3 regions of the Pseudoalteromonas sp. P1-13-1a genome follow, and region 3 is predicted to be linked to each of the others. Evidence: predicted binding sites of a transcription regulator. Region 3 holds the regulator's gene; each other region holds the start of a gene.
What was found. The regulator LexA, encoded in region 3, represses DNA repair genes until DNA is damaged. The targets are predictions, from matches to a motif close to TACTGTATNNNNATACAGTA.
Positions count from the first base shown of each region.

Region 1: a site for LexA is predicted at 3,981-4,000, ahead of dinB (DNA polymerase IV). Genes of this name have one in related genera too.
Region 2: a site for LexA is predicted at 2,418-2,437, ahead of uvrD (DNA helicase II). Genes of this name have one in related genera too.

Region 1 covers NZ_LKDV01000013.1:70,116-76,487, reverse strand. The annotation lists gene AN391_RS10190 (methyl-accepting chemotaxis protein) at 1-1,045, shown strand, start outside; gene AN391_RS10185 (leucyl aminopeptidase family protein) at 1,262-2,797, opposite strand; gene dinB (DNA polymerase IV) at 2,917-3,969, opposite strand; gene AN391_RS10175 (thioesterase family protein) at 4,439-4,861, shown strand; gene AN391_RS10170 (aldo/keto reductase) at 4,928-5,980, shown strand; gene AN391_RS10165 (hypothetical protein) at 6,089-6,372, shown strand, end outside.
Region 2 covers NZ_LKDV01000055.1:105-6,476, reverse strand. The annotation lists gene AN391_RS19365 (GNAT family N-acetyltransferase) at 1-209, opposite strand, end outside; gene uvrD (DNA helicase II) at 187-2,352, opposite strand; gene AN391_RS19355 (hypothetical protein) at 2,665-2,889, shown strand; gene AN391_RS19350 (YacL family protein) at 3,004-3,372, shown strand; gene AN391_RS19345 (dUTP diphosphatase) at 3,456-4,079, shown strand; gene yrfG (GMP/IMP nucleotidase) at 4,080-4,727, opposite strand; gene nudE (ADP compounds hydrolase NudE) at 4,790-5,362, shown strand; gene cysQ (3'(2'),5'-bisphosphate nucleotidase CysQ) at 5,355-6,146, shown strand.
Region 3 covers NZ_LKDV01000015.1:68,171-74,542, reverse strand. The annotation lists gene AN391_RS11220 (VOC family protein) at 1-74, shown strand, start outside; gene AN391_RS11215 (hypothetical protein) at 49-765, opposite strand; gene AN391_RS11210 (Rho termination factor N-terminal domain-containing protein) at 909-1,160, opposite strand; gene AN391_RS11205 (hypothetical protein) at 1,392-1,772, shown strand; gene AN391_RS11200 (PaaI family thioesterase) at 1,783-2,223, opposite strand; gene lexA (transcriptional repressor LexA) at 2,401-3,018, shown strand; gene coxB (cytochrome c oxidase subunit II) at 3,491-4,633, shown strand; gene ctaD (cytochrome c oxidase subunit I) at 4,633-6,225, shown strand; gene AN391_RS11175 (cytochrome c oxidase assembly protein) at 6,225-6,372, shown strand, end outside.

The sequences.
Region 1 (6,372 bases), on a different contig from region 3:
AGTGATGATTATTGCTGTCATTGTATTAAGTTACTTTATTGGTAAAAGTATACTCACGCCGACTCGCCTTGCCGCAGAAATGATGAAAAACATATCGCAAGGTGAAGGTGACTTAACCCGTACGCTAAACGAGTCGGGCAATGATGAAATATCAGAGCTGTCACGTTCTTTTAATTTATTTGTTTTAAAAATGCGCGAGTCGTTAGTACATGTATCGCACAGTGCAGATGATGTAAGCCGACACGCTCACACAGTTGATGAGTCTAGTAGAACAAGCCATTCCTTCATTGAGCTACAAAACGACAGTTCTACACAAGTTGCCGCCGCCATGGAGCAAATGACGCACCAAATTCATGATGTGAGTCGCAATGCCGAAGCCGCTGAACAAGCCGCCAACGATGCAGCACACAATGCTTCAACCGGTAAAAATGTGGTGGCCAGTACCATTACCGCCATAGAAACACTCTCCAGTAATATAGAAACAGTGAGCCAAGTAACTGAAGATTTAGCAAACGAAAGTAATAACATAGGCTCTGTGCTTGATGTGATCAGAAGTATATCGGAGCAAACAAACTTACTCGCACTCAACGCTGCTATAGAAGCGGCTCGTGCAGGAGAGCACGGCAGAGGCTTTGCAGTTGTTGCCGATGAAGTACGTACACTCGCAAGCAGAACCGGGCAAAGCACAGATGAAATTCAAACCATGATCACCAAATTGCAAGAAGGCGCTAAAGCAGCAGTAGAGGCGGTAAAATCAAGCCAAGCACTGTCGGTGACGACTGTAGAGCAAGTTTCATCTGCCGATACATCGCTCAATGAAATAGAAAGGCTGGTATCCATAATTACCGACATGAACAGCCAAATAGCCCGTGCCACCGAACAGCAAACGCAAGCCGCTGACGAGGTTAATTTACGTATTAACGAGCTATCTCAATCAACCGAGCAGTCGTTAAATAATACCAAGCAGCTTACCGATGCCAGTGACAACCTTAAACAAAGTAGCCAAGGGCTTTCGAGTGTGGTTAATCGCTTTAAGTTAAAATAATTTAAAAACAAAAGCCCTGAATTAACAGGGCTTTTTTATTACATAAGCGTTTTTAGCTTATACCATTTCGCATAATTAAGTGATCTATTTTTAGGATGGAAAAACGTGTTGATACCTAGGCAAAAAATTTTCTATTTAGTTGTAAATGAAAATTTTTACCACAGATAGCGACACGTTTAGCCCCGAAAAATGATTAAGTATTATTGCGGACTGGTATTACATACAATAGCGTGCAAATAAGCTGGTTACCGATGCCGCGGTTGGCTTGCCATGCTGCCAATCACCGCCTTCAACACCACTACCAGCAATATCCATATGCACATAAGGCAATGGCTGCTCAGAATCGTTACCGTGTTTATCAAGTCCGCCAACAACGGCTAAAAACGCCATAGGGAATTGATGCCCGCGAGCGGTAACCGCAGAAGCCGCATTATTACTTGATAAAACATCATCAGCTAAGGTACGCGGTTTTATAAAGTCGTAGTCTTCACGGCGAGAGCGAGAAACCTCTGCTGCATCTGCCCATAAATCACCGCAATCCGCTATTTGACGAGACGTATTAGCACTGCGTGCTGGGCCGTTTTCAACATACGCACCGTAAGGTCCCATAGCACGTGCCGCATGGCCTGTAAGAGTGGCTACAGTAAATAGAGTTGGGTTAACTTGTGTTTTAGCCAAGTCTTTCATTTCGCTAAGTAGGTCACCCATAGCTAAACGCCCTTCGGCATCGGTGTTACCAATGCGTACGCGTACGCCTTCACGACTAGTAATGATTTCATCTGGTACAAAACAATCTGAACCAATCGAATTGCGAACCACCGCTAAATAAGAAATCACTTTAACGCCTTTTGGCTGATAATCAGCAACCGCTTTCATAAAGCCCGCTACAGATGCAGCACCGCCTTTATCGCGGCTCATACCTGCCATGTAACCGCCTACTTTTAAATCGGCGCCGCCGGTGTCGTATACTAAACCTTTACCCACAAACATTAGCGTACGCGTTACTTCACCCTCTGGTACGTACTCTAGTTTTACTACGCGTGGGTGGTGGCGCTCAACCGCATAAGATGCGCGCGCAACGGTGCTAAGCATAGGGTAGTTTTTATCTATTGTGTCTATGTCGTCAATCACATCAACTGCCACTGTAGAGCCTTTGAAAAGCTCAACACAGTAATCGGCAAAGCGTGGTGGCGCCATACGTTCAGGCTCAGTACCGCATAAATCGCGCGCAGCATATTGGCCTGCAGCAATTGCGTTAACAGCTTTTACTGTTTGCTCACTCGCATCAATTAAACCAATTTGCGTAATGGGCTCAATACTTTCACCGTGGTATTCACGCGCCTCTAAAGGTTGCCATAATGCTTGGCATGCACCTAAATACGCCACCTCTAATGCATGCTGGTAACGCGCATCCGTATGTAATTTAGGTAAGTAAATAGCAGGGTTTACACTGCCCGCGGCTTTTGCTTCGTTAATCGCGAGTTTGGCGGCATCAAAGTAGCGTCTTACATCATCGTAATCGCGATTAAGCGGCCCTGTAGGTGCTAAAACAACGCGTAGATTATCAATTACTAAAAACGTAACTTGTTTACCAATACGAGAGTCTACTTTAGCCTGTGATTCAATGGCATCACGTAGTGAGTTATTCGGAAGTTGAGAAAAGTCATCACTAATTATAATAAGTGCATCGTGAGAAAATGCTGCAAAGCTTGCACTGAGTGATTGTGCAGCTATCGCTTGAGGATATGCCATAAGTAAAGCTCCTGTTAGAAAACATAAGGGGCTATTATCGTTGATATAAAAACACAAAACCAGCCACCTGCGATGAGCTCATTTTAATCTGGCAACTTGGTGTTACACTCAAGTACACTCTAATCTAGAATGCTCAATTGTAGATTTAAATTAGGTTCATTTTTAACACCCACCCCTATGCCTAGTAAACGCACCGGTTGCTGCATACCCCGTTGATACGCTTTTGAAAGTAGCTCAGTAAAAATAGCTGTGTTTAATTGATGATGAGCTTGATCGGCACTGGTCACCACAAAATTTGCAAATTTCACTTTTACGCTTAATTTATTTATACGATTTTGTAGCTGTTGTTTATTAAGACGCGCTGTCAGCTCTTCCAGTAATTTAGGCAACTGATCTAGACACTCTTGTAAGCTATTTTTGTTGTATTCATAAGTATGCTCAACACTGAGTGATTTACGTACTCGCTCGGTTGTTACTTTACCAATGTATTCGCCAGCACATTTTTGATAAAGCGATACACCAAAATTCCCCACATGCTGTTGCATCCAATTCACACCTTTCTCGCGAACATCTTTACCTGTATACAATCCTTTTAAATTAAGCTTTTCAAGGGTGACCTTACCCACACCAGGTATTTTACCCAGCGGCAAATTATTTAAAAACGAATCAACTTCATCTGGTAATACAACGAACTGGCCATTGGGTTTGTTTTCATCGCTAGCAATTTTCGCAATAAACTTAATGGGAGCAACGCCTGCAGAGGCAGTGAGGCCAGTAGCGTTGAAAATATCGGCTCTAATTTGTTGAGCAATAAGCGTAGCACTACCTTTAAATGCCGAGCTATTGGTGACGTCTAGGTAGGCTTCATCAAGCGACAAAGGCTCTATTAGGTCAGTATAACGTTTAAATATAGCCCGTATTTGGTTAGAAATTTCTTTATAAACAGCCATTCGCCCAGGCACAATAACTAAATCTGGGCATAATTGTTTGGCATGATAGTTAGACATAGCCGAGCGTACACCATATTCGCGCGCTTTATAGTTTGCTGTAGAAAGCACGCCTCGGCGACTATTACCACCAATGGCTAAAGGCACATTGGCAAGATTGGGGTTATCACGCATTTCAACCGCTGCATAAAAGCAGTCCATGTCGATATGAATAAACTTTTTCATTACCACATAACAACTGTTTATTTATACAGCCATTATTAAGGATTCACTTTCATTAAGCAAGGTTAATAAAGCCAGTTTACTTGCTAAAGTAAAATCGCTAGTAAGTTTGGCGTTTAAATTAAGCAAGCTTTATACAGCTTTTAAAACGGCAGCTTAAAGCGCTTTTCTTTTTTAAAGCAATGTAGCCAAAAAACAAATTCCAATAAAAACCCCGCAGCTAAAAGCATGATACCGCCTGAAGCATTACCCATAGCGTAGCAAGCAAAAGATGCTATAAAAATTAAACTGGCTAAAGCCCAATTAATTATATTTTGCATGTGTGTTCTCGTGTGTGTGGTCTGTGTTAATTAACTGTAGTCCTAAAAATAAATAGATACAATCATCTTATAAAAAAACATGGTATTTATTGTCTTGAGCTACAAACACCATATTGATAACCTGATTCATTTAAAACTAAGAGTACACATACATGCAAAGGTTCAAAGAACAGCACCCTATTCATACCGATATCACCGTCGCTTGGGCCGATATGGACGCCCTACAACATGTAAACAACGTGGTGTACTTGCGTTACTTTGAAATTGCGCGCATCGACTTTTTAAATAAAATAAACCAGTTTGATACGATAAAACCAGGTGACGTAGGTCCCGTTATTAGCGAAAACAACATTCGCTACAAGCGCCCTGTAACCTTTCCAGATACTTTAACCGTAGGTATTACTATTTCGGATATAAAAAGCGACCGCTTTATGATGAATTACTCTGTATATAGTCATGCACAGCAAGCTGTTACTACAACAGGCTACTCTCAAGTAGTTATGTTTGACTTTAAAGCGGGGCAAAAGGCGGCGATCACTGAGCCATTATTATCGGCATTACACCAATTCGCTTAATTAAATAGTATGCGAGCTGGTATTAATAAGCCACACTCAAGATCTTACACAATTTAAGGATTTTACATGCAATACAGTCCGTTAGGCAGCAGCGGGGTTGATGTTTCAAGAGTATGCCTAGGTAGCATGACTTGGGGTAAACAAAATACCCAACAAGAGGCAGATGAGCAAATAGCCTATGCCTTAGCGCAAGGCGTTAATTTTATTGATACCGCCGAAATGTATGCCGTTCCTCCTTCACCAGACACTTACGGTAAAACAGAGCAAATTATTGGTAACTGGCTAAACCGCAACCAACAAAAACGCGGTGATATTGTATTGGCCACTAAAATTGCGGGCAACGGCTTGTCGTGGGTACGTGATGGCGGCGATATAACACGCAGCGCGGTTATTGAGGCTGTAGATAACTCCCTCAAGCGTTTACAAACCGACTACATAGATTTATATCAATTGCACTGGCCTAATCGCTCTACCCCGCATTTTGGCAGGCAGTGGCCAGGTAAACTTACTTTTAGTGACGTAAATACCGAGCAACAACAAGCTGGCATGCTAGATATTTTAGAAGGCCTTAATGAGTGCGTTAAAGCCGGCAAAATAAAATTTTGTGGTCTTTCAGATGACACGCCATGGGGCATTAGCCAGTTTTTAAATTTAGCTAAAGCGCATAACTTACCGCGAATGGTTTCGATTCAGAACGAATTTAGCCTAGCGCACGCTAAAGATTGGCCCTACTTAATTGAGCAATGTATTCATGAAGACATTGCTTATTTACCTTGGTCGCCGCTTGCTGCTGGCCTACTAACGGGTAAATACCTAAACGGTGCACGCCCAGCGGGCTCGCGTTGGACATTTATGCAGCGAAATGGCATTTTCAGGGATACCCCTAACGCGCAAAAAGCAACGCAGCGCTATGTGGATTTGTCGCATGAAATTGGTATAACACCGGCACAATTAGCCCTTGCGTGGTGTAATCAAGTCGATGGCGTTACTTCATCAATTATTGGTGCGACTAATATGGCGCAATTAAAAGAAGATATTGACGCATTTAACTTAACTTTAAGCAATGACACCCTTGCTGAAATTGGCGCAATTTTTAAAGATTACCCGCAGCCATACTAAAGCAAAATAATAGGCGGTTTAATTACTGCCTATTCTGTTGTTAAATTTGAACATATGCAAAGTAAAACTATACTAAAGTTAACTTAAATGGATTATTTTTAGTGGGTTATGCTTAAAAATATAGTTTTATTTTGCGTTGTACTGGGTGGCTTTTCACATTACGGGTACGCTGACAATACACACCCAATTGAAGAAATTGTGTGGTTACAAAGTTACACGCCTCCGTTTCATATAGATAAAGACTCACACGCCCCTCAGGGTGGGGTTTGCGATAATCTCACAGAGCAACTCATCCAAACTATTGATGATGTAAAACACACGCGCTTAATTGTGCCGCAAGAGCGAATTAATAAGCACTTAAATGAAGGCGATAATGTGTGCTTTCCGTGTGT
Region 2 (6,372 bases), on a different contig from region 3:
AGTAGTTCATGGGTATGCTCAGGCCAACTTGAATTAGCAATGCCGCTGTTTGACAGCAGTTTTACATTATCTGAGTCTGTTAATGTGCTTAGTAGCTCGTAGCACCAAGCGGCTTGGCCTGTGATAAGTACTAACTGACGATGTTTTGCGTCAGTTAGTTGCTGTGTTAATTGTTCAACATAGTGCTTATACAGCTTGAAGTCGTGCATATGCGGTCACTAGCCATTTGCTGCCAAGGTCGTCAAAGTTAACTTGTACACGCGATTGTGCGCCACTGCCTTCGTAATTTAGCACAGTGCCAATACCAAATTTAGCGTGCAGTACACGTTGACCTAAGTTAAACCCACTTTCTTCAAAAGCTGCATGGCTTACTGACGCGCTAAAGCGCCCAGCAGCAGGTGGTCGCGATACCTGCGTTTTAATACGAATTTCTTCTACGCAGTCTTCGGGTATTTCGCGTAAAAATCGCGATGGGCTGTGGTATTTCTCTTGGCCGTATAAACGGCGGCTTTCGGCATGGCTTATGTAAAGCTTGTCCATTGCACGGGTCATACCCACGTAACAGAGGCGGCGTTCTTCTTCTAAGCGCCCTGATTCTTCATTACTTTGCTGCGATGGGAACATACCTTCTTCAACGCCCACCATAAACACAAGTGGAAACTCTAATCCTTTAGCAGAGTGAAGAGTCATCATTTGTACAGCGTCTTCGTGCTCATCCGCTTGGCCTTCACCAGATTCAAGCGAGGTGTAGGCTAAAAAGCCCTGTAATGGTGAGCTAAACTCTTCTTCTTCAGGGAGCTCGTACTGATCGCATGCACTGATAAGCTCTTCTAAGTTTTCTACGCGAGCGCGGCCTTTTTCGCCTTTTTCAGCTTGATACATAGCCATTAAACCAGACGTTTGAATCGTGTATTTGGCTTGCTCTTGTAGTGTAAGGTCGCTAATTTTATCTTCTATGTGTTCGACCAACTCTACAAACTTTGTAACAGCGCTTGCCGCACGACCCGATAAATGCTGTTGTTCAACAATTGCTTTAGCCGCGTACCAAAGAGGCAGCGACTCAGCACGCGCACAGTCGCGTATATGGCTAAGAGTTTTATCGCCAATACCGCGCGCAGGGGTGTTAATTACACGCTCAAATGCGGCGTCGTCTTGGCGGTTTCCTACCAATCGTAAGTACGATAGCGCATCTTTAATTTCTTGACGTTCGAAGAAACGCATACCGCCGTAAATACGGTATTTTAAGCCTTCTTGAAGCATGGCTTCCTCGAGTACACGAGATTGCGCGTTACTGCGGTATAAAATGGCGGCGTCTTGCAGCGCATTACCGGCATTTAACCAGCTGCGTAGCTTACTACTTACAAAGCGGGCTTCGTCTAGCTCGTTAAAGGCTGCATAAATTGATATCGGCTCGCCTTCGTTGCCATCGGTCCACAAGCTTTTACCCATGCGCTCTGCATTATTTTTTATAAGCGCATTAGATGCTTTTAGAATGGTTGCGGTTGAGCGATAGTTTTGCTCAAGGCGAATAGTTTCAGCATTAAAGTCTGTTAAAAAACGCTTTATATTTTCTATTTTAGCGCCGCGCCAACCGTAAATACTTTGGTCATCGTCGCCTACAATCATAATGCTTTGCGTATCGCCTGCAAGTAGCTTTAACCATGCGTATTGAATGGTATTGGTATCTTGGAATTCGTCTACCAGCATGTGGGCAAAGCGCTGCTGGTAATGGCGAAGTAGCGTAGGGTTATTTTTAAGAACCTCGTAGCTACGTAGCAGTATTTCTGCAAAATCGACTAAACCAGCGCGGTCACATGCTTCTTGATAGGCTGCATATACACGCAGCATCATTTGCTCGTTTATATCGTAGGCTTGAATATCTTTAGGACGCAGGGCTTCATCTTTCTTAGCGCTGATGTACCAGCCAAATTGTTTAGCTGGCCATTTTTTATCATCAATATTCATTGATTTTAATAAGCGCTTGATCATTCTTAGTTGATCGTCAGAGTCTAAAATTTGAAAGGCTTCTGGTAGGTTTGCTTCACGATGATGAGCGCGCAAAATACGGTGTGATAAACCATGGAATGTACCAATCCACATGCCTCCCACGGGGGCTTTTAGGGTTTCTTCAACACGGGTGCGCATTTCTTTAGCGGCTTTATTAGTAAAGGTAACCGCAAAAATACTATAAGCAGAAGCTTGCTCAACCTGCATTAACCACGCGATACGATGAACTAAAACACGTGTTTTACCCGAACCAGCACCTGCTAATACCAGCATGTTTTGTAGTGGGGCTGCAACGGCATCGCGTTGTTTGTCATTTAAGCCATCGAGTAATTCAGAAACGTCCATCGTTACGCCTTTTCAATCAATAATGAGAGGGAGTATAACAGGTGTTTTTGTTAGGCTAAATAAAATACTGTTTTTATGAACAGCTATTCTAAAAATACTTGTAAAACTAATTGCTTAGCTGTTTATTTATGCTGTTAAGTAACTGTAATTAAGAATAAAAATAATCAAATTGACCTATATTTAGTAAAAAACACTAAATCAGTTATTTTGTGCTAGTTTAACTAATTGATTTTTAAGCTTTAAAAAATTGGCATAAAGTGTGATAGTAAGTAAATAACTAAAATTTAAAATTAATTAACTACAGAGGTAAGTATGGCTGATCAAGGTTCTGGCGGTAATGTAATTGCGGCGTTGTGTAATATATTTTTTCCTGGTTTAGGGCAACTGGTACAAGGGCGTATTTTAGCTGCTATCTTCTTTGCGCTAGCTATTATAATTAGTTACGCACTTATTTATGTATTGGTAGGCTTTGTACTTGTGCCTATTATTTATTTATGGTCGATTATAGATGCTGCACGTTTTAGATCGCGAAGTTAGCTTTTATGCCACCTATTTAAATAGCGCCCATTGGCGCTATTTTGCGTTTTAGGGGCGATGTTCAGGGCTATTTATGGGTATAATTAGTGCATTAGCGTTTTATAAGTAAAAATTATGGAATATCAATTTATACGTGACCCTATTAGCGGGCTGCGCATTAAAATAAGCAGCGAGCATGCCCTAATTGGCCGCTGGTTAAATGAAGAAATTGGCAAAGAAAAAGTGGCGATGGTACAAGCACTTATCAACTCAGTTAAAACAAGCTACGAGCCAATAACGTTAAAAGGCCAAGAAATAGACTTAATACTCTCTAAAGACGAAGCCTTATTTGAAGCCCATGCCCTACACCAAGACAGTGAAGACTTAGTTGCCTATCAAGATGATGACTTAATGCTTGAAGAAAATGGCCTAGTGAGTGGTTGTGGCTTTGAAGATTTTATAGATTTAATTGAATCTTGGGCTGACTTTAGCGGCTCAAAGTAAAACCAGAATTATTAAAATAGTGCTGATGCATTGCGCTTTTTTTATCTGTACTATTACACCAATCAAAAACGTCAGGAATGAATATGTCTGCCAATTTAAATAAGCTAGTCGTTATGCTAGAAATGCAAAATGCCATGAATACTAAGGTTCATGAGCAATGGTTTAGCCAAGGTTTTGAGTGGTATAGAGCCATTTGGGTAGAGTGTGCAGAAATGCTAGACCACTACGGTTGGAAGTGGTGGAAAAAGCAAACCCCAGATACTGAGCAAGTCATTTTAGAATTGGTTGATATATTTCATTTTGGTTTGTCATTAAGAATCGATGGAACAACACCCTACGAAGAATTAGCTAAACAGTTGGAGAAAGAACTTAGCGCGCCTCAAGCCGCAGAAGATTTTAAACAAACGCTTGAAGTATTAGCCGCTTCAGCAGTGGCTAACAAAACCTTTAACGCTGCTGCATTTGCAGGGTGTATGGCGCAAATAGGGATGGATATTGACGATTTATACCGGGGTTACGTAGGGAAAAATACGTTAAACTTTTTCCGCCAAGATCATGGCTACAAAGATGGCAGCTACATTAAAGTGTGGAACGGTCAAGAAGATAACGAGCATTTGGTTGAAGTCGTAAAAAGCCTTGATACCGAACATGCCGACTTTGCAAAGTTAGTATACCAAGGTTTGGAAGCTCGTTACCCAAAAAGCTAATTATATAATAGTGCGGTAGTCGGTTACGTTTAAGTAATCGGCTATTACATTATGTGGTTGCTTACTATCAGGGTTAGCAACCGCAAGTAAATGTTCTATGCCGTATTCTCGGGCTGCATTTAAAACAGGCACACTGTCATCAACAAACAAAGTGCGCTGCTTATTAAACCCTAAGTCTTTTTGTACTTGATGCCACAAACTTTGCTGCTCTTTACTCACGCCGTATTGGTGAGTCGACACCACGCCATCTAAATAATTATCTATCGCGGTGTGTTCAAATTTGAGCATGACGTTTTCAGGATGGGCGTTAGTTAACAAAATCAGCTCTTTACCTGCTTTTTTTAACTCAGTTAAAAAGTGAGGCACATCTTCGCGTACTTTTATTAGGTGTTGGGTTTGACGTTTTAGTTCCATTATCGGCAACTTTAACTGTTCTTCCCAATAATCTAAACAATACCACTGTATTTGGCCACTTACCGCTTGGTAGCGTTTGTGCATATCGGCTTTTGCTTCATCAAGGGTGATATTGCGAGTGCGTGCAAGTTGTTCTGGAACAACGTTAAGCCAAAAGTGACTATCGAAATGCAAATCGAGTAATGTTCCGTCCATATCAAGTAAAACGGTATCGATTTTTGACCAATTTAGCATGGGCTTTTCCTTGTGAAAAGTTTATGATTAAGCACAACTGCCATGATAGCAAAATAACGCCAATGACACAGAAAAAGCACCCAACTCCACCGCAAATTATTAGTAATAATGTAGTTGCTAAAAGCCGTTTATTTACTGTTGAATCATTAGAGCTTAAGTTTTCTAATGACGAAGAGCGCCAGTATGAGCGAATACGCGGCGGTGGCCGTGGGGCAGTAATGATTGTGCCAATAACTGCGGACAACGAAATGCTACTGGTACGTGAATATTGTGCAGGCACGAACGACTACCAATTAGGTTTTCCTAAAGGCTTAATAGACCCAGGCGAAACGCCCCAACAAGCTGCAAACAGAGAGCTTAAAGAAGAAGTGGGTTTTGGCGCTGAATTTTTTGAGCCATTAAAAGTAGTATCAATGGCGCCAAGTTACTTTAACGCAACTATGCATATTTTATTTGCTAAGCAGCTATACCCGCAAACGTTAGAAGGGGATGAGCCTGAACCGCTAGTGGTTGTTAAGTGGCCATTAACAGATTGGCAGTCATTATTAGAGCAAGACGATTTTACCGAAGCTCGCAGTGTTGCCGCTTTGTTATTATTAAATAAGTATTTAGCGTCTGGAGCTGCAAATGAATAAACTACTAGAGCCTTGTATAGAGCTTGCACAACGAGCAGGCGATGCCATTATGGCTATTTATAAAAAAGATGATATTGGCCAACAAGAAAAGTCAGACGCTACGCCCGTCACAAAAGCAGACTTAGCGTCTAACGATGTGCTCGTTGCTGGTTTAAAAGACCTTGCGCCCGAGATTCCTATTATGTCAGAAGAGACGCCTATTCCGGCACTTGCCCAAAGACAAGACTGGCAACGCTATTGGTTATTAGATCCGATGGACGGCACGGGCGAGTTTATTTTAGAAAGTGGTGACTTTGCCGTTAATATTGCGCTTATTGAAAATAACCACCCCGTTTTAGGTGTGATCCATTGGCCAGCAAAAGGCATTACTTACTTTGCTACTGCTAATCAGGGGGCATTTAAACGAGAAAATGGTAGCGATACAAAAATGTCGGTAGCAACACCCGATAACCTAACGCTAGCAGTAAGCCGTAGACAAAAAATTGAAGCGGTCAGTCAGTATTTAAATACGCAATTTGCCACTATTGCTGTAGGCTCGTGCTCGCTAAAAGCATGTATTGTTGCCGAGGGTAAAGCTGACTGCTTTTTACGAATTGGCCCTACTGGCGAGTGGGATACCGGCGCGTCACAAGTGATTGTAGAAGAGGCGGGCGGGTGTATTACCGATGCAGAGTTTAACCCGCTTACATATAACCAGCGTGAGAGCACCGAAAATCCAGATTTTATTGTGATGGGACACCCAGATTGGGAGTTTCAAAAAATGATAAGCCCGCATCAAAGATAGCGATTTAAAGAGTGGTTTGATTGCTTTTTGTTCGGTTGAACGCAATTAACGAGTGAAAGCCTTGCAATATAAGTTTATTCCTATATTATAGCGCTCTCTTCGAAACAGGCTCGTTATTAACACGAAACTATTTCAAAGAAATTACAGGCGCGGGATGGAGCAGAATGATAAATCATTCGCCGGACTGCTTAAACCTGAAGTCGAAGGTCGTCGGTTAAAATCCGCC
Region 3 (6,372 bases):
AGTCTGTGGGTGATAAAAGTTTTATTATTACCGACCCAGACGGAAACCCTATTTTGATTGACCAACACGTGTAAGTTTTTTTAGCCTAACGTTCTGCATTAATAAAATGATACCGCACAAACAAAATAGCACGCTGGTGGCTGCAAAGCTGATAAGTAACGGGTTGTTAAAATCTTCTCGCTCGTCGTAATCCATTATATGCAGCATCCAAAAAAAGTCGAAGATGCGCCATAGCGTGCTGCGAATGGTAATAACTTTGCCGTTAACTGCATTTAAATACAGCGTAGTATTAAAGGTGTCGTTAAATTGTACTTGCCACACATTTGTTTTATATCCGACCTCTCGTGTACCTTGTTTTAAAAGTGTGGTGCTAATTGGCTTAGCGTCAATGAGCAAATGAGCCTGCGCATTAGCGGTGATTTGTATTTTAGTGGGTGGCTTAAAAGGGCGGCCCGTTAAGCCATTAAAGCTTTGCTGCTCGGTGCTGTTAATAACAGTAATAAGCGGGGTAGTTAAAAAGTGCTCAAATATTATTTGAGTGGGGTTAGCCACTTGTGACGTAATATTATCGAGTGATGTGGGGTAGTCTGCTTGTGTAAATGGGTTTGTAAGTGTGCGTTTTGCAAGGTGCTTACCATGTACGTATTCAAGTGGTATTGCGCTCATTACTAAGCCACCTAAAAGCCAAGCTAAAATTTGTAAGGCAAGTAAATAGCCTAGCCACTTATGTAGTTTTCGTGCGCGCTTAAATAGTTGCTTTCTCATTTTGTGCTTCTTATTATTTTTAGCGTTAGTGTATTACAGCAGCCCATGCTTTTACTGCGGCATTTTGTCGCAGTTATTCATAAGCTTACTCTAACTTTATAAAAATAATAAAAAGGAGCGATAAAAAATCAGTGAGGCTGCGTTTAATGATCACGCAGGGCATTTATGAGCTCTTGTTTGCTCATTTTTGAGCGGCCACTAATGCCTACCTCTTTTGCTTTATCGTATAACTGTTTTTTAGTGCGCTTCTCATACTTTGAGGCTTTGCCGCCTTTAACTGCGGTTTTATGAGTATTACTATTAGCAATTCGCGCGGCTTTTTGTTTGCTCATGCCTTCATCGCGAAGCGCATCGTACTGTTCATCATTTTTAATTTGCGGGCCATGATCTACCATTATTGTTCTCCTACAGCTTTTAATTACACAGTGTGTGTATAACTTTCATACATAAACGCTAAATTTGTGCTTAACTAGCCTAACCCGTTTAATAAGGCAAATTAGGTGCCAATGGCGTTTAAACAGGTTTTTTCTATTAATAAAGCCATGTTTACCGCTTAGTTGATTTGGTATAAAAGTAAAACTGCGTTAAAGTTTGCGATGAAACTATAAGAGGGTAAAAAGCAGACAATGTCGGAAATTCAATTTTTAAATGTAGATCTAGAGCTTGAGTCTAAACAAGATATTAGCGCCCTAGTGGCAGACTTAAAGAAAAACGCGATGGTTTTACATTATGACAAAGACGAATATCGTCAATTGGCGCGTATTGAAGCCGCGGGTGACATAACCACGCCTGACAAAGCAATTAACCACTTATGTGAATTAATCGAGTCGTGTTCACGTAATGCGCTCAAACAATGGTTGAGCTGTTCGCGCAGAACCTTTGATATTGGCTTTGAATCGGGCACGTCACCTAAGTGTTTTAACCAAGCTCTACATGCAGATACACTGCTACGTATATCTGCAATTGGCGCGGGTATGGAAATAACAATTTACCCTATCGAAAAGTAGCCATAGTTAATTATTTGCGCTCGACAACCGCTGCGGTCATTTTTGATACGCAGCAAAGTTCGCCGCGGCTATTAGTTATTTTTATTTCCCATACAGAACTGCGCTTACCAATATGAAATGCACGAGTAACAGCGGTTAAAGTGCCATTTCGAGAGGCCTTTAAATGGCTGGCGCTAATTTCCTGGCCAACACAATAAAATTTTGTAAAGTCCACTACAAAGTTAGCGGCGTAGCTTGCTACGGTTTCGGCAAGTACCACATTTGCGCCACCATGTACCATACCAATAGGGTTATGATGCTCAGGAATAGCGGGCATGGTAGCTACTAGGTAATCATCGCCTATTTCGGTTATTTCTATACCCATTGTTTTCATTAGCGTGCCTTGGCCGTTTATTCCCTCATCTAACTGTTTGCAAAGCGCTAATGTGATGGGTTGATGCCAAATACTCATAATTACTCCTTTATGCTGAAAGCAAATTTATAGCATTTTAAATACTGAACGTCTGTAATTACCTAAAATATATCCAAGTGCGGTGTGTTTAGCTATTTTAAAGCGCAATTTAAATTTGCGATTTTTATTTAACTGTATATACTCACAGTTAAATGTACTGTATGGAAAACCAGTTGTATGCGACCATTAACTAAACGCCAAGCTCAAATACTCGAACTAATAAAAGTTTTTATTAAAGACACTGGTATGCCTCCTACACGTGCCGAAATTGCGCAAACACTAGGTTTTAAAAGTGCCAATGCCGCAGAAGAGCACTTAAAAGCGCTTGCCAAAAAAGGTGTTATTAAAATGAAGCCAGGCGCAAGCCGTGGTATTCAATTGGTTGAAGAAGAAGCGCCAGAGCAACTCGGTCTGCCATTAATAGGTCGAGTTGCAGCGGGTTCGCCTATTTTGGCGCAAGAACATGTTGAGAGCCACTGCAAAATAGACCCACTTATGTTTAAACCTGCCGCTGACTTTTTACTGCGTGTTAACGGTATGAGTATGAAAGATATAGGCATTATGGACGGCGACTTACTTGCTGTACACCGTACCCAAACAGCTGAAAACGGCCAAGTTGTGGTTGCGCGGGTAGATGAAGACGTAACCGTAAAGCGCCTCGAAAAAGCAGGCCGAAAAGTATTATTACACGCCGAAAACGAAGAGTTTACGCCTATAGAGGTAGACCTTGAAAACGAATCTTTTAATATTGAAGGTTTAGCTGTTGGCGTAATAAGAAATGCCGACTGGATGTAATTTTTAACTATTTTTAAGTAACTTTTTATAAATGCGCACTTTTAAGTGTGCATTTTTGTTTTAAGAAAGACCTTCCGCTACCTCAAAGCGCCCTAAAATTATTTAGCCTGTAAACTTTTTTGCACTCGCACTTAACTCCTCTTTTATATGATGCACCCCCTAGTTTTACTCGCTATTTAGCAACTAACTTGTGTTTAAGCTGGCGTAATTAAAGCTTATTTTAAAATACAACTTGTTTGTTTTTTATACTGAAACTTGCTTGTTGTACGTTTTTTAGCTAATCATTAATGTGCTGGGCTAACAATAACTCACAGCTTTTTGGTTTTGAGAACACACAAATACACATTCTTTGTTGGCGCAGCTATACCAATCAAAACAAATTAGGTTGGTTAAATAATAAAAATAACGAATTGGCGTTTAAGCCGTATGCCTCTTCGCTTTGCATTCGCAATAGCATCAAAGGAGCCGTCACATGGGTAAACTGACCTCTGCCTTGTGGCTTGTATTGATTATGTTCCCGCAGCAAGTGCTGGCTAATAGCCAATACAATATGCGCAAGGGCGTAACCGATATAAGTAATAATGTATATCAGCTACACATGACAATATTTTTAATATGTTGTGTGATTGGGGTGATAGTGTTCGCAATTATGTTTTGGGCACTAATTCATCACCGTAAATCTAAAGGGGCAGTTCCTGCCCAATTTCATGAAAGTACCAAAGTAGAAATTCTTTGGACTGCCATTCCGTTTGTTATTTTAATTGCCATGGCAATCCCTGCCACTAAAACCTTGATTGCAATGGAAGATGCCAGTAAGGCCGACTTAACCATTAAGATCACTGGGTCACAGTGGAAGTGGCATTATGAATATATGGGCGAAGACGTGGAGTTTTATTCTATTTTGTCTACCCCTCAAGACGAAATAGCCAACCTTGCTAATAAAAACCCCAATTACTTACTTGAGGTTGATAAACCTTTAGTACTGCCAATTAATCAAAAGGTGCGTTTTTTAATGACCTCTGATGATGTTATTCACTCTTGGTGGGTACCTGATTTTGCCGTTAAAAAAGATGCCAACCCAGGGTTTATTAATGAAACGTGGACCAACATCAACGAAGAGGGTATTTACCGTGGCCAATGCGCCGAACTATGCGGTAAAGATCATGGTTTTATGCCCGTGGTAGTTGAAGCTAAGTCGCAAGAGGATTTTAACGCGTGGCTTGCAGATGCTAAGCAAGCTAAGCAGAAAGCGGCATTAGCCGATGCAGCCCTACTTGAGAAAACGATTCCTAAAGAAGAGTTAATGACGCTAGGCGAGCAAGTGTATATGGCAAGTTGCGCTGCGTGTCATCAGCCAACAGGTATGGGGTTACCGGGTGTGTTTCCAGCGCTTAAAGGTAGCCCCATTGTGCTTGGTGATATAAAAGATCATATAGATATTGTAATTCATGGCCGTCCTGGCACTGCAATGCAGGCATTTGCAAAGCAGTTATCTATAAAGCAACTTGCGGCAGTAATTACCTTCAAACGCAATGCGTGGGGTAACGATACGGGTGATGTTATCCAACCTAGTGAAATTCAGGCAGCACTTGATGCTGATGGGGAGGCGAACTAATGAGTAGCATAGTAGAACAACCACACGCCAATAACGCTCACCACGGCCACCATCCAGCCAAAGGTTTTAAACGCTGGTTATATACAACAAACCATAAAGATATTGGCAGCATGTACTTAATTTTTTCGCTGACGATGTTTTTAATTGGTGGTGCAATGGCTATGGTTATTCGGGCTGAGTTATTTCAGCCAGGATTACAATTGGTAGATCCTCACTTTTTTAACCAAATGACCACAGTACACGGCTTAATTATGGTGTTTGGTGCTGTAATGCCAGCCTTTACGGGGCTTGCTAACTGGATGGTACCGCTCATGATTGGTGCGCCAGACATGGCACTGCCCAGAATGAACAATTGGAGCTTTTGGATTTTACCCTTCGCTTTTTTAATTTTATTGGCATCGTTATTAATGCCTGGAGGCGGCCCCGCATTTGGCTGGACGTTCTATGCGCCGCTTTCTACAACGTACAGTAACGATAACACCGCAATGTTTGTGTTTGCAGTGCACATTATGGGGATTAGCTCAATTATGGGCGCAATAAACGTGATTGTGACCATTGTTAACTTACGTGCCCCAGGCATGACATGGATGAAACTACCATTATTTGTTTGGACATGGCTAATAACCGCATTTTTATTAATTGCTGTTATGCCTGTATTGGCCGGAGCGGTCACTATGGTGCTGACCGATAAATACTTTGGAACCAGCTTTTTTGATGCAGCAGGTGGCGGCGATCCGGTGATGTTTCAGCACATATTTTGGTTTTTTGGCCATCCCGAAGTGTACATCATGATTTTACCCGCCTTTGGTATTATTTCGACCATCGTGCCTACGTTCTCTCGTAAAAAACTATTTGGTTATGCCTCCATGGTATACGCCACTTCTTCTATCGCATTACTGAGCTTTATAGTGTGGGCGCATCATATGTTTACGACCGGTATGCCCGTTGCTGGCGAGCTATTTTTCATGTACGCGACCATGCTTATATCGGTACCTACAGGGGTAAAAGTTTTTAACTGGGTGGCCACTATGTGGCGAGGTTCAATAAGTTTTGAAGTACCCATGTTATTTAGTATTGCATTTATTGTGCTATTTACCTTAGGGGGCTTTTCGGGGTTGATGTTGGCTATAACACCAGCTGATTTTCAGTATCACGATACTTACTTTGTGGTGGCGCACTTTCATTACGTGTTAGTTACGGGGGCAATATTTTCTATTATGGCAGGGGCTTATTATTGGCTGCCTAAATGGACGGGCAATATGTACAACATTGCCTTGGCTAAGTGGCATTTTTGGTTATCGCTGGTAAGCGTTAATGTGCTGTTTTTCCCTATGCATTTTGTTGGGCTGGCAGGTATGCCTCGCCGCATTCCCGATTACGCTCTGCAGTTTGCTGACTTTAACGCAATTATTAGTGTAGGTGGGTTTGCCTTTGGTTTATCGCAGTTACTCTTTGTGGCTGTGGTAATTAAATGTGCCCGAGGGGGCGATAAAGTCCCTGCAAAAGTATGGGATGGTGCTGAAGGTTTAGAGTGGGAAGTAGACTCTCCTGCGCCGTATCATACTTTTTCTACACCGCCGGAAATTAAATAATGACACATGCACCGCTATTAAAGCGCCTAATTCTTATTTGTATAGGTATGTTTGCTTTTGCATTTGCCTTAGTGCCCTTATATGACGTGTTTTGCGACATAACCGGGCTTAATGGCAAGCCGTCGCTTGAGCAAGCTAAGCAAAGTA